Regions from separate parts of the Litchfieldia luteola genome, predicted to be linked through region 3. Evidence: riboswitches for the same ligand, from Rfam matches in the RefSeq annotation. Region 3 holds a riboswitch; each other region holds the start of a gene.
The links. A riboswitch is a leader RNA that binds a small molecule or an ion and turns the genes downstream of it on or off. The one in region 3 is predicted to bind cyclic di-GMP.

Region 1 (4,798 bases), on a different contig from region 3:
GCAGTTATTTGGCTTAAATGGAAATACAAATGAAACTAAAGGTATTGCTAGAAGATTACAAGAAACAATTGATTCTACAATAAAAAAAATTGAAAATAGAGCTGGGAACAACCTCCGTACTAATCAGCAATTCGGAATTGGAAGAAACTTAATCAATGTAGATAGACAAATCAATAGATTCGAAGACAGGCTTGTCCAAGTTGAAGATCGTTACTGGAAGCAGTTTTCGGCAATGGAGAAAGCAATTCAGAAATCAAATCAGCAATCCATGTATTTAATGCAGCAATTTAGCCTAGGAATGTAAGAAAAGGAGTGATTCAACCATGGCTACAACTAATCCATATGCATCCTATCAAACAAACTCGGTGACAACAGCGTCACCTGGTGAGCTTACATTAATGCTTTACAATGGCTGTTTGAAATTTATGAAGTTAGCAAGAAAAGGCATTGAAGAGAAAAATATCGAGCTTAAAAATACAAACCTTCAAAAGGCACAGAACATCATTCGTGAGTTAATGGTTACATTGAATATGGAATTAGAAGTATCTAAAAACTTAATGTCCATGTACGACTATATTAACCGTCAATTAATGGAAGTTAATATAAAGAATGATTTAGAGATTCTATCAGAAGTAGAAGGCTATGTTACTGAGTTCCGAGACACTTGGAAACAAGTAGTTCAACTCAACCGTCAACAGCAACATTCACAAGGTGGCCAAGCCTAGTGAGTGCAGTGAAGGCTCTCTATCTAGTAACAAAGGAACTTTATGACCTTTTGCAAAAGCCGTTTACTAGTGAAGAACGGGATTCATTGATACCTAACATTGAAGAATTACTAAAAACTAGACAAAACATCATAGAGAAGGTAAATCCTCCTTATACAGATGGAGAAAAGCAACTAGGGGCAGAGGTAGTTAAACTAAACAAAGTTATCGATGAAAAACTAGCCCAACTTAAACAAGAAATCCAACTAGATCTCAACCAACTAAAAAAGACAAAAACATCAACGAATAAGTACACGAATCCTTATGAGTCTGTTTCCTCAGACGGGATGTTTTTTGATAAACGAAAATAGGTGAATGTATGATACAACTTAGTGTTTTTCAATATGATATGTTGGAACGTTATATCGCTTTACTGGATACTGTAGAAGAAGCATTTGAGTATGTAGTAGAAGGCTTTGAAAACTATGAACGTACTCAAGGAGATCAAGTACTTGCTGATATTTTCTCTGCTTTTTCTCAAATTGCGAGTACGAATGAAAATCTGGTGGCGCTTTTCTCAGGGGAATTGATGATACTTCAACACTTAGATCAATTCAGCGGAGTGATTAAAGAGGTTGAGAAGCTCGAAGGCGCTTATGATAATCACACACTAAAACAACAATTGATTACTCAATCTATCTTTCCTGCGTATCAGGCCTGGAAACTTTCCATTCAGAAATCCTTATCTAAATATACTAGTCAATAATTAATGGCTCCCGACATAGGGAGCCTTTTTATTTTCTAGTAAGTGTAACAGAAATAACGTATTTTTAGTTCAATAGCCCCAATACGATTTGGTCTGTATGCACTATTCCCTACAACCACATTTCGACATATGATAATCTTATAGTTTTTAGAATATTCTGAGTGAAAAAAGGCAAATCACGGGAAACTTTGAGACGCAAAGCCATGGGCCTGACCTACGATAATGATATACGTAGATGGCAGCCGGTTGCCACAAGGAGTCATAGTCCTAGTCTATGAACCTTGATAAGGTTTTTTTATTTGGAAAAATTAAATTAAAGGTGGGACTATGTAATGAATAAACAAGCTTTTCGAATGTGGACTTTTGTAGTAATGCTCGTCATAGTATCTCAAGCATCTTTAATGCCTGCTAGCAAAACAGTTGCAGAAACGATGAACACTCTCCAGCCGCCTAGTAACGTTACGTTAAGTATTGAAAATGAGAACGACATTGTGCTACGTTGGTCTCCAGTTCTATACGCTACAGGCTATAAAATCTATCAAATTATTGATGGACAAGCTGTTTTAGTAAGAACAACTACAGGTATAGCAGCTTTATTTTCGAATATGCCTGCAGGGGAGTATAGCTATACTGTTCACTCTTATAGTAGTAGTTTAGGAGAATCTGGTCCTTCAAAAATTGTAACAAATGTATCCAACAAAGATACTGAAGCTCCAGTTACTAGAAGTACTGCAAATGAAAATTGGCTAACGCAGGATACAGTCATAGAGTTGTTTGCAACAGATAATGAAAGCGGTGTAGCAAATACATATTACTCAATTAATAAAGGGGCTTTTAGAGAAGGTTCAGTCTTTACACTAACTGAAGAGGGGATCAATAACGTATATTTCTATTCAGTTGATAATGTGGGGAATATAGAAAAAATACAAACCCAAGAGGTTAAAATTGATAAAACACAACCTGAACTTTCTATAGACTTACAAGATGTTTATTCATTAGGTGCAGAGGTTGTTCTTACTTATCATGCTGATGATAAAGTATCTGGTATCTCTTCTGCAGAACTGACGGTTAACGGTCAGGTGATAGAGAATGGTGGAAGTTTTAAATTTGACCAACCAGGTGAATATTTGGTTAAAATTGAAGCTGAAGATCACGCTGGATGGAAATCAACTTATGAGAAAAAGGTTATTGTCCAAATCCCAGTGAGTATCGAAGTAACTCCAGGTATATTAAAAGATAATAATGGACTTTTTACCGTAAAAGTTTATCTGCCAGATGTTCTTACTATGAAAGATATAGATTTAAACAGTGTAACCTTAAATGGTGTTTCTGCTAAATCGGGTACTGAAGGTTTGCAAGAACAGGCTGAGTTAGGACAGTTTAAGTTTAAACGTGAGGATTTTGACTTAGTATCGGGGGAAGTTACTTTGGAATTTAGAGCTTCTCTAGGGGACCATGATATTGTTGGTAAAGCAGTTGTAAAGGTAAAATAGCTATACAAATGACACTTTCAATTACATGAGGGTGTCATTTTTTAATTTTCCTTTCAATCCCGAGAATAAATAAAAGCTCCCTCAGGCGTTAGGGAGCTCCAATAACTTCTACTTTGTTGCCATGGTCCACAATCTCCAACTTACTAGCCTTTCGCAAGTCCATATACTCCTCACTGATCCTCACCAGTGGTTGATGTGGCTCATTTTCATGAATAAACACAATTTCAGCAATTTCTCCATTACTTAATTTTACTTCTTCACGAATGTATTGCCTCATCAAATACCTTACAAACGGAACGACAATCGCAGGGTTTAGCTTATTGCTATTCGCTTCCTTCATCAGTTCATTAATGGCTGCAAATACACTCTTCTTCGGCTGGTAACTCCTTTCAGAACATATCGCATCAAAGGTATCTGCAACTGAGACGATTTGTACAAGGAATGGAATATCCTTTTGCTTCAATCCGTTCGGGTAACCAGATCCATCTAATCGTTCATGATGTAGTAAAGCAGCGACAATCACATTAAGGTCAACATTTGTTGCTTTTTTAAGCATTTCAAATCCCTTAGTGGTGTGTTGAGATACTTGTGCCCATTCAGCCTTTGATAGTTTATCAGGCTTATTTAATAAGTCTGGGGGAACGGTCATTTTACCGATATCATGTAATAATCCCATTTGGCCTAGTTTGGTTAATTCTTTTTTTCGAAGACCTAATAGTTTACCGATAATGGCTGCTGTTATTCCTACATTTAAGCAGTGCCGGTAGGTATATTCATCAAAGCTCATGCTTTCGTTTATTTGATTGATAAACTTTGTGTTCTCTATTGATTTTTCAAATAAAGGCACGAAATCTTCAAAAATCTGTTGCATGGGTGGCAACAGATCTGGGTGATGATCATTAAAGATTGCTTTCATCTTCTTTAGGTTTTCACTATATAATTCCTGAAAACTTTGTAATGGGCTCGGCTCAGAACTGTTATCTTCCTCAACATTTATGAATGCTCGGTTTTGATAGTTTTTAAGTTGTAAAATGTGGGTCTCGTTTAAGACTGTTCCTTTTTTTAACAATAGGATCCCATGGTCAGAATAGATGTCATCTGAGAGTGTTTCGCCAACTAGTTCAAACGAAACCTGCATACTTTTTGTTTTCATGAGGAGTCTCCTTATCTACGTAGTATCTGTATCTTGCGGTTATTTTTACGTTCAAACCAATCTATTCTAATTTTAACAAATTTCTACTATATTCGACAATATTTTTCTGAATTTTTAAATCAATTTAAATTCGACATCTTATAGCCTTCTATTTATTAACAATTCTGTCACACCCACCATGTTTTACCACCATTAATATAGGGTAAAATAAAGGTAGGGAGAGTAGTACAGTTCTACTAAACCCCTTAGCTTATCCAATGAGAAACAGATACATTCCTAGCACCTGTCATAACCGGTGAATTCAAGTCATATACTCTTATACTTAAAATTATTTGAATTCACAAAACATTCACAAAATATTTTTAGGTTTAAGCAGGAATAGGAAAGGGTAATGTAGAATTGTAGTAATATAGCCACAAGAAATAACTTGTTAACTCAGGTTATGTCGAAAGGCTAGGCACTTCAAGGTTGGTGCTAGTAATCCCTAATGACTAGTCACTCTGGTCGATTTCAAAGGAGGAGTTCATGTATGAATTACAACGTTCGCGGTGAAAACATTGAGGTAACTCCAGCATTACGAGAGTATGTTGAGAAAAAACTAGGTAAATTAGAACGCTATTTTGACGGTACTCCGGATGCCAATGTAAATGTAAGCCTAAAAGTCTACAATGATAAGCAATCT
Region 2 (4,798 bases), on a different contig from region 3:
CTTTCGTACCATCGCTCTAACCGTATATGCCTCACTATCCTGCAGGAGGTCTACAAGTAACTTTCCAATTTGTCCATTCGCTCCTACTACACAAACCTTCATCCAATCAAACTCCTTTCTTCTTTTCTACATCTATTATTGCATCTTAAGAAACTCCCTTCAAAGGTTATGCTTTTATCGTGCAAACTATAAGCCATTTCAATAATATGCCTTCAGATAAAATTCTGAATTTTAAGACTTATCATTTCATAAAACAGATACATCGTCGATATAATAAAAATTAACATTTTCACTATTAATATATTCTTTTAAGGTGGTGCTCACTTGGAACTCATCGAATATCTATATCCCACTACATGGACAGGAGCAACTGTATTTTTACTTGGTAGTTTACTAACAGTCTACCTACACTTGAAAGTATACAAACTTGAAGAATAATAATTGATTCCCTTTGGAACTTTCCCACAAAAAATACCGGTGCGAACGCGGCCCGGTATTTTTTACAGTTTAACCCTCTTCGTTTCTAAATCGTACCATTTTACCCAGCGAACAGTGCCCACTCCGTTTCGTTCATCAATTTTCACTTTAAAATTGTGCTTTCTATAAAAATTCCTCAAGCCTTCTGGGTTATCTGAAATATCTCCAACAATTTCAATAATCCCTTCTGACAAGCAATACGACTTTAAATATTTTATGAGAATGGATCCAAGACCGCGATTGTGCTTATGCCCACGAATATCCCCAATATGTATACACTTGTTGTTATATACCTGTGATTTCGCTTCAAACGTTAATATCGCAGCATCACAAGAAAACGGGTCACTCCATTGATTCTTTCCTTCTTTTTTATACATTGCAAAAATACAATAGTTATCCCTACTTTTAAACTTGTAAACAATAACTTTATTATTCGAGTTGTCCAATTCTGTTCCTAAAAAAACTAGATCGTGCTGTTCCAACGTGTTAATTATTTTTTCCATAATTATCACCTCATCCTAGTTTATGCTTGTATTAGTTGATTAAGAAGAACAAATTAAACAGTTGTTTAGGAAAGATGTCATGATTCTAATCTCCCTCTTAAACTATAGGTAAAATTTACTCTTTTCTACCTTTAAACGAACATACGTTCTAAAAGTGATAGAATTTTTTGCTACTTGGTGCTAATATTAAACTAGTATCTATACAAGCAGGTGGGCAGTTCACCATTTCCCTTGAAGGGAGGTGGTAAGATGACGACGTTCGAGGCAATCACTGTGGCACTTCATTCTAATCTCGTATTGGTAGGTGTATTAACAATTGTGATCATGTTATTCGTCGAAAACAAAAAGAAGTAACCTCCCCCGCCTGACCTAGGTAAAGGGTAGCTACTTCTTCTGAGTAAGTACTTGTTATACTTGGTGGCCGCTCACATTGCGGCTGTAGATGCTATTGATCAGATGTTCGCAGCATCTGATCTTTTTTAGTTAGTTCAATTATAAAATAAACTACACTGACGAATCAAGAAGTTGTACAGAAAAACAAAATGCCTTTCAGTAGCTATACTAAAAACCATCCCCTGCTATGTAAAGTTACAATCAAGGGATGGTTTTTAATAATTAATCTTTTAATTTAACCGGTGTAACAACAGCATATAAGTTTTGAGATGAATCTTTTACATTCACTTCTACTACTTTATACCCTGTTCCGTTGTTATCTTTATTTGTAATCACAGTATTTAGTTGATTTACGTACATCTTATAATCATCCTTTCAATATTACTCACACAAGAACTACTATATTCAGGAGATTATAAAATGTGACTACTTTTTTGTGAAATTTTCTTGAAGTCGGTCTTTTTATTTAACAAGCACCATTAGTTCCTCATCATAATATTGATCTTCAATTTTTAATGCTCGTTTATCGACTCCATATGTTTTAAAACCAAGTGATAAGTATAACCTTTTAGCTGGCTCGTTACTTGCATTAACCGTTAGGTATATTTGTTCAATCTCATCCAATTTCTGTGCCTCTTCAATTGCGGCAACCATTAGTTGCTTTCCTACCCCAAGTTTGCGGTGGTCTGGGTTGACATACATTGCAAAAATAGTTGCTCGATGCTTTATTTTATGTCTCGTCTCCAATACTAACGAAACAACTCCAACTAAAGTATTGTCTATAAATGCTCCGAAAGTGAAAGAAGTTCCTTCATCTAGGCGGCTTGCAGTTCTTTCGAGTGGATACTCCACTTCTTCTTCATAGCTCGAAGAAAAAGCCTCGGGATTTCCTTGTAGTGCATGTAACCTTATTTTTCTATAAGCTTCTGCATCGCTGGAGTTCAGTATTCTAATTTCCATACAGTTTCTCTCCTTTTATAAAAAAAGAGCTACACTAGGCAACTCCTAACAAATAAGTACTATAATACATTGTACTCACTGTTTTTGAACGTATTCGATTCTTGTCTGACAATAATTCCGATTAAGACAACTCGTATATAAGAAGAGATGTCACCTTTCCTATGTACAATATTCGAAAGAGCATTTAACACTTCAGTCTTTTCTGAATAAGTAAGATTTGTATCAATTGCTTGAATAATTTTGTATCGGTTATAAAGATAAATCTTTTTCCCAAGCTTGACCCTTATATGCAGTTCAGGAAGATCACATAATTTTTCTATTGTGCCCCATGCTGCCTCAGAAGTAGTTCTGTTAGTAGAAGTCGTATGTAAACTCATGATGAATAGTTCCTCCTTGATAACTTGGCAATCATAGTGTTTTCCTCACGTTAGACCCATAGCTTTGCGTCCTTACCTTTCGATAAGTTTGCCTTTTAACTAGAATCAAAATTCCCTTACTAATAGCGTACTATAAACTGGACAATCTTTCATCAACTAATTTCAGTAAAAAGTAGTCTGTGAAAATAGAAAAAGAGTGGAATCTCCCCCACTCTTCTAACTAAACAGCCTCAGTTTTTTTATCTTCATTAAAGTTAGTTAAAAAGTTTATCGCAATTTCATTAAATTTATCAGGTTGGTCGACATTACAAACATGTCCACTGTCTTCAATAATTTCGAGTTTTGCATTTGGACTTTTCTTAACTGTTTCTTCCACTGGAAGTAAGAACATATAATCTTCTTTCCCCATGATATAAAGGGTCGGAGTTGTAATTTTATTTTCCTCAAAATGAACCAATAAAGGAGCAACATCCGTTGTAAGTTTGAACCACTTAATAAATTCTTTTTGACATAACTTTTTTGCCTGATTAACGAATAGCAATCTAGATTCTACATGTCTTTTTTTAGGCATCAGACACCACGCAAAAAATTTATATAACCACATATATGGTATTAGCTTTTTCCCTAAGTTACCTAATGTAATAAGCGTTTTAACACGAGTGTTTAAGCGAATCACCGCTCCACCTAATACCATCGATTTTATCTTCGTAGGATCAATCTCTGCAATATTACGAATTAATATTGTTCCAAGTGAGATTCCAATAAAGTGGGCTGATTTAATTTGCAAATGATTAATGACTTCTAAAATATCTAGGCTCACATCTTTAAAAGAGTAGTTTTTACCGAGCATCTTTTGGTCCTTAGACTTCCCATGTCCTCTAAGGTCAATTAACAGGATATTAAAATGTTTTTTAAATTCTCTCAACTGTTTATACCAAATGGACGAACTTCCACCAGCTCCATGGATAAATACAACCCAGTCCTGTTTCGTACTTAGTTCATATGTTTTATAATAAAGCATCTTGTCCTCCTGAATGCACTAGTTGATAAGAAAGTAATTATTCATTATAAAAAGACCTTATCAATACATGATTGATAAAGGTCTCGCTAACAATTAATTTTGCCAACAAGGCCGGGAGGTATACTCCGTAATGACGATCCTTGCCGTAAAAGCTACTCCCCTTTAGGAGGTCCCTATTCACTTAAATACAGAATACTATAAAATGAGATTTTTTGCATTATTAAATAACAGGAAATTAGTAAGAGAACCTTACATATTTTTTTCTACTAGTTCTGATTGAAGTGTTCCTGATTTTAGGATCCCATAGCCTATAATTATTGCTGGGACTGTTATTAGTAGTCCAGAAAGCAGCGCCATTTGTTCAGGTGCTATTTTTGCGAGTAAAGCACCAGTAAGAATCATTGTCGTGCCAAGGATAACATTAACTAAAGTATAGATAACAGAAAACAGTCGCCCCAGATACTTTTCTGGTATGTATTGCATAACCATAGTCCCGACAAACGTGTTTCCAACACTTACGCCAGTAAGAGCAATAATTAGCATCAACCCTCCTACTAAAATATTCGGTGAAAAGCTGAAAAAGGTATAGGCTATTCCTTCGATTAGAAAACCAATGGCAATCGCTTGCTTTGGCCACTTTTCAAAATACGGTGAAAGATAACCACCTAAAATTTGTCCAATCCCAAAACAGGCATACAATATGCCAACTCCGATATTCTCTAATCCGTAGACTTCAAAGGCAAAAACATTAGGAATTAAGTTCATTACCCCTCCTCCAATAGCCCAGAGAACATAATAAATTAAGATCAACTGGATAATCGGAACCTTTCGAATTAATGGAAATACAACCTTATATTGTTTAAGAGAGAATTTTTCATTTGTTTCATCATACTCATGTTTTGGAAATCTAGTTGTTAGCATAATTGATCCAGCTATCACCAAAGTGATTGCATTAACACCAAAGGCTAAATTACTTTCTAAGATAGTTGTAACAATTCCTCCTAGCATCGAACCCAGAACCATCATGATTCCAAAGGCTGTTGAATGTAAGGAATTTGCCTTAAGAA
Region 3 (4,798 bases):
CTGACAATTCAAAACAGAGGAAGTAAAGACTTTAGATATGATACAAAAATACACTTTAAAAGTGGTAGTGAAACACTATTCAAAGAATATAAACTTACAATTTCTGATTCTAAAGAAATATTGTATGATGGGTTGCTTCATGAGTTCAATGAAATCAGTGGAAGATATTTAAAGTCTACTTATCAAGAGGATTTGAAATTTACATTTATGTTTCCTTCCCATCTTGGAAATGAGTTTCAGGGCTTGGGGTTTAAATTTGAAGTTAAGTTCACTGGTAAAGCAAAAATAGAACAGAATCCAGAGGACCCCGAAGATCCTGTTGATCCAGAAGATCCAACCGATCCAGAGGACCCGACTAATCCAGTGGACCCAACCGATCCAGAGGATCCGACTGATTCAAAAAATCCAACAGACCCTGAGAATCCAGTTAATCACACAGATCCTGTTGAACCAGAAGTTCCAGGTGATTCTGGTGAGGTTTCGTTAGAGGAAGAAGTGAAACCAGCACGACCGATTACTGAGGAGGAGTTGGTATCTGCGCCAGTTGATGGACAAATTCTTCCAGATACATCTACCAATATCTATAACTATCTATTCGGTGGCTTAGCATTGATGGTGTCAGGTACTAGTTTACTATTATTGCCTAGAAAAAGAAAACTGGATACTAAGCGCAACTAACTGACCTTGAATGAGAGAACAGATTCAGAATCAAGGTCTTTTTTATTTAAATAATTGGGGTGATTAGATGCTTTTACTATTCCACACCTTAGCACTATTAAATTTACTCGACGGAATTCTAACTTTTATTGGGCTACAATTTTCAATTATCAGTGAAAGCAATCCAATCATGAACCTAATGTATCAACACGATCCTGGTTTGTTTTTAACACTTAAAATAGTTCTTTCATTATTACTCTATATATTGATATTCACAAAAAAAATGCCACTCTCAAGCTTGATCAAAAGACTTACCCAAGGCGCGACAGTTTGCTACGTACTTGTCATAATGGTGCACTGTTATTGGTTCTTACCTTTTATTTACTAGCATATTCATAGAGTAAAACAAAAACGGAGGGATATACGATGTATAAGAAAGTGTGTAATCGATGTTTTAAGCCATCTTTTAGCAGCTGTAATACAGGAGAATGGTTATGTCCGATCTGTCAAAAGGACATAACACATATAAAAGCCAGGCAGTCAATGGAACCTAAACCTATTCTAAGTGTTGTTAAAATGCAAAAGGATAATTATACTGAACAACCGACATTTTCTAAATACATATAATGTCAAAATAAAAAGCGTTCCTGATGACTCCGGGTCACCGAAACGCTATTTTATTTGTTATTCATTTTCCATCTATTAAATTCAAGAAATTCTTTAAAATCCTTTTTCGAAACACCGGATTGCATTGCTTCTCTTACTAATTTCGCCCACTCAGAATCAAGTTCCTGTTGATTTTGTTCATCAGCTTCACCTAGTAGTGTATTTACTGAAACTCCTAGAACAGCAGATATTTTTTCCAGAAATTGAATGGAAGGATTTGATTGGAGATTGCGTTCAATCGAGCTTAAGTACGACTTTGCAACACCTGCATTTTCTGCTAAAACAGATAAAGACATTTGTTTCTGTAAACGATATTCCTTTATACGTTGACCAATCATAATAGATTCCACCCTCCTTCATGATATTATAACATATAACGAAGGAAATGTTTCATATGAAGAACGTATAAAATCAAAAAATGTGAAAATTTCGTATCATCAGCCTACCTGTTGTTGTCCTTCAAGAAATAATTTGATATCCTGGACATTTAGACCTAATTCCATTGCCTCTAAAATTAAGTCTACCCAATCTTGATCCAATCCTACAGTTTCACTTGAAATATCCTTCACCTATTATTCCTCCCAAAATACTTTTTAGTATTCCAGGCAGTCCAGCCATCATCATTGAGTGAACAACCTTAGATCTGTGACTTTGCGTCCCTATCTTTCAATAGGTTTGCCTTTATCTGATAGTGATAATTACGAGTTCATATGTTAGTTATATTTATGTACGACTTTAGTATTAATAATATGTAGTATAATCGGAAGTATTCTTCAATGTTGTTGAAGTGTGTCGATATCAAAAAATTTAGAAAACTAGAAAAGAAATAGGTTTTAAACCTAAAATAATGTCGTTAAATGTTTAATTATAGCGAATGTGTAAGACGATATACCTATATTCAATAGTTGTAACTAATCTAGACTTCAGAAAGATAATTATTGTTAGGAGATTTCTTGTAGTTTTTCCAAATAAATACAAATGATTTGTCGATATTTTGGGAACGAAAGTTTGTAACACTACCCACAAAAAAGGGAGACAAGCAAAAAAGAGCATCTCCCGAAAGAAATACTCTTCTAATTCCTAAACATATCCTGATGCAAATAAAACAACCCACCATTAATTATCTCTACTTTTACCTTAGGCTCATACTGTTCTTTCAAAGCCTCTTTTTCAGTCTCATAGCTCTCTGGCATTTCATCCAAGCCTTCATAAAAATGATTAAGGAGAGCTAAATCCTCATCCCATCGATTTCTAGCTCTATCAGCCCATGTATGATCATCTGCTTCTACCATGTTTGTAATATACTGCTTTATTCTATTCAAGCCACTTTGTGGTTTTATCAACGGTGACATCGTAAAGCAATAGTCTGGAATTTTGGCTTTTAGTGAGATACTACCCATTGTCTCTTGAAAGTTTTCAATAATTGACCCACTAATTAAATGCAATCCGAGTGACAGAAGTAAATCCTTCTTCTTATCACATTGATAGGACACTTTAACGTTTAAACCTAACCAGGGGTGAAGCGGGACATTACCCGGAGTTTGCACCGAAACATCCTGGTATAAGCGGATGTATCCTCCAAGTGACCTAGTCGATTCAAAAATTTGATGAAGTCTCGGAGCCCCGAAGTGAACGACATCACCCTTCAAGTCATCAGGTGCACGCTTTTGATCTGTAATTACGGTTAACTGCATTGGATTAGGAACTCCGTTTGTTTTTTCAAGGTAATGCCAGTAAAAAGGGCGGTTCATTAGTTGCTTATCAAGTTCAACTGTTAGTTGCACATTCATAAAAGCTTCATGTCGTTCAAGAATTTCACATTCGTTTGCGGTAAAATACCGTTCTAAAAACTTATGAATTTCCTGTTGCTGCACGCTGCTCATCTCCTTCTGACATTTGTTCTTCATAACTAATAATAGAAGTGAGATTTTCCATCTTAATCTTTATTTCACCCTCGCTCTTCGAATGGAGCAGGATATCTTTAATATGGTCTTCGATATTGCCAATCTCTAATTTTGTTAAGATTTCATCTAGCTGACCTATGACGCGCTCGAATAAGTTGATTTTTTCATATAATAGCTTCAAGATATGTTCTTCAACTGTATTCTTTGTCGCAAAGTTATAAATGTGAACATCTTTCTCCTGGCCAAGTCTGTGAATTCTACCAATACGCTGTTCAAGGCGCATTGGATTCCAAGGTAGATCATAATTGATAATATGGTTACAGAATTGGAGGTTAATTCCCTCACCACCAGCTTCAGTTGCAATTAACACTTGAATTTTGTTTTGGAATAATTGCTTCATCCAATCCTTTTTCCCGCGTTTAAATCCACCACGAAATGGAACGGAGGAAATTCCGTTTTGCTGGAGATACCATTGTAAATAAAGCTGTGTTGCTCGGTATTCGGTGAAGATAATAACTTTGTCATCCACTTTCTTAATCAATTCTAGTGCTTTTTCAGCTTTTGAATTCTTATTAACCTGCTCCACTTTCTTCATTAAATCAGTAATGATGTGAACAGGAGCCTGTCTACCTTCTTCATCTGAGTTCTCGAGCATTTTTTTCAATGTAAAGAATACAGCCTCACGACTACTACATGCCTCTCGTTGGAGTGTCATGATTGAGAACATACTATTCATAAATGGACTTCCACTTGAACGGTACTGACTAATGGCATCATATAAATCTCGTTCTGTTTCGGAAAACTCAATCGGAACTGTTTCAACATGACGCTTCGTCCACTCAATACCTGTATCATCACGACGATTTCGGATCATTACTTTATTAACTAACTCTTTTAGATGTTTATCTCCATCTAGAGAACGTTCTTTTGCATTATAGGATTCTTCAAAATAAGATTGGTTTCCTAGGTGACCGGGCTTTAATAGTGAAACTAAATTAAAAATTTCTTCTATTCTATTTTGGATAGGAGTGGCAGTTAATAGTAAGCAAAACTTCTTTTTAAGATTTTGAACAAATTCATAGTTTTTCGTTTTATTGTTTTTTAGCTTATGTGCCTCATCGATAATAATAAGGTCATAATCTTGTTCATACACAATTTCACGATGAGGACTTCTTTTTGCTGTATCTATAGAAGAAACGACAACATCGCATTGTTCCCACACGTAGCTTTTCTTTTGCTGCACGGCAGGTATGTAAAATTTCTGGTTTAACTCTGCTGCCCACTGAGAAACTAAAGATGCAGGTACTAGAATAAGAACTTTCTTTACTAGTCCACGAATCATGTATTCTTTTAAAATAAGACCGGCTTCAATTGTTTTGCCTAGTCCAACCTCATCAGCTAAAATCGCTTTCCCGTGCATTTTTTCCACAACCTGTTTTGCAACCTCTAATTGGTGAGGAAGTGGTGTTAATTGCGGTAGATGTTTCGGTGCTTGTAGGCCTTCAAATTCAGGAATGGCTGTATGCTGTTCGACTTCATAGGCGAGTTTATAAAGCTCCCAATTAGCCCAA

Region 1: it holds a riboswitch for cyclic di-GMP, as region 3 does, so the genes downstream of both, J2Z26_RS15960 (fibronectin type III domain-containing protein) here and J2Z26_RS12030 (anti-repressor SinI family protein) in region 3, are expected to answer to the same signal.
Region 2: it holds a riboswitch for cyclic di-GMP, as region 3 does, so the genes downstream of both, J2Z26_RS20115 (hypothetical protein) here and J2Z26_RS12030 (anti-repressor SinI family protein) in region 3, are expected to answer to the same signal.

Annotation. Positions count from the first base shown of each region.
Region 1 covers NZ_JAGGKM010000005.1:302,280-307,077, forward strand. The annotation lists gene J2Z26_RS15940 (flagellar hook-associated protein 2) at 1-304, shown strand, start outside; gene fliS (flagellar export chaperone FliS) at 324-725, shown strand; gene fliT (flagellar protein FliT) at 725-1,075, shown strand; gene J2Z26_RS15955 (DUF8042 domain-containing protein) at 1,084-1,470, shown strand; cyclic di-GMP riboswitch class I at 1,631-1,724, shown strand; gene J2Z26_RS15960 (fibronectin type III domain-containing protein) at 1,803-2,963, shown strand; gene J2Z26_RS15965 (HD-GYP domain-containing protein) at 3,052-4,116, opposite strand; gene hpf (ribosome hibernation-promoting factor, HPF/YfiA family) at 4,646-4,798, shown strand, end outside.
Region 2 covers NZ_JAGGKM010000009.1:52,741-57,538, forward strand. The annotation lists gene J2Z26_RS20095 (SDR family oxidoreductase) at 1-102, opposite strand, end outside; gene J2Z26_RS20100 (GNAT family N-acetyltransferase) at 501-980, opposite strand; gene J2Z26_RS20105 (hypothetical protein) at 1,596-1,733, opposite strand; gene J2Z26_RS20110 (GNAT family N-acetyltransferase) at 1,836-2,333, opposite strand; gene J2Z26_RS20115 (hypothetical protein) at 2,393-2,710, opposite strand; cyclic di-GMP riboswitch class I at 2,726-2,813, opposite strand; gene J2Z26_RS20120 (alpha/beta fold hydrolase) at 2,931-3,731, opposite strand; gene J2Z26_RS20125 (MFS transporter) at 3,981-4,798, opposite strand, start outside.
Region 3 covers NZ_JAGGKM010000004.1:5,051-9,848, reverse strand. The annotation lists gene J2Z26_RS12040 (LPXTG cell wall anchor domain-containing protein) at 1-678, shown strand, start outside; gene J2Z26_RS22495 (DUF5658 family protein) at 746-1,045, shown strand; gene J2Z26_RS12035 (helix-turn-helix domain-containing protein) at 1,335-1,661, opposite strand; gene J2Z26_RS12030 (anti-repressor SinI family protein) at 1,761-1,883, opposite strand; cyclic di-GMP riboswitch class I at 1,925-2,013, opposite strand; gene J2Z26_RS12025 (YqhG family protein) at 2,397-3,197, opposite strand; gene J2Z26_RS12020 (DEAD/DEAH box helicase) at 3,175-4,798, opposite strand, start outside.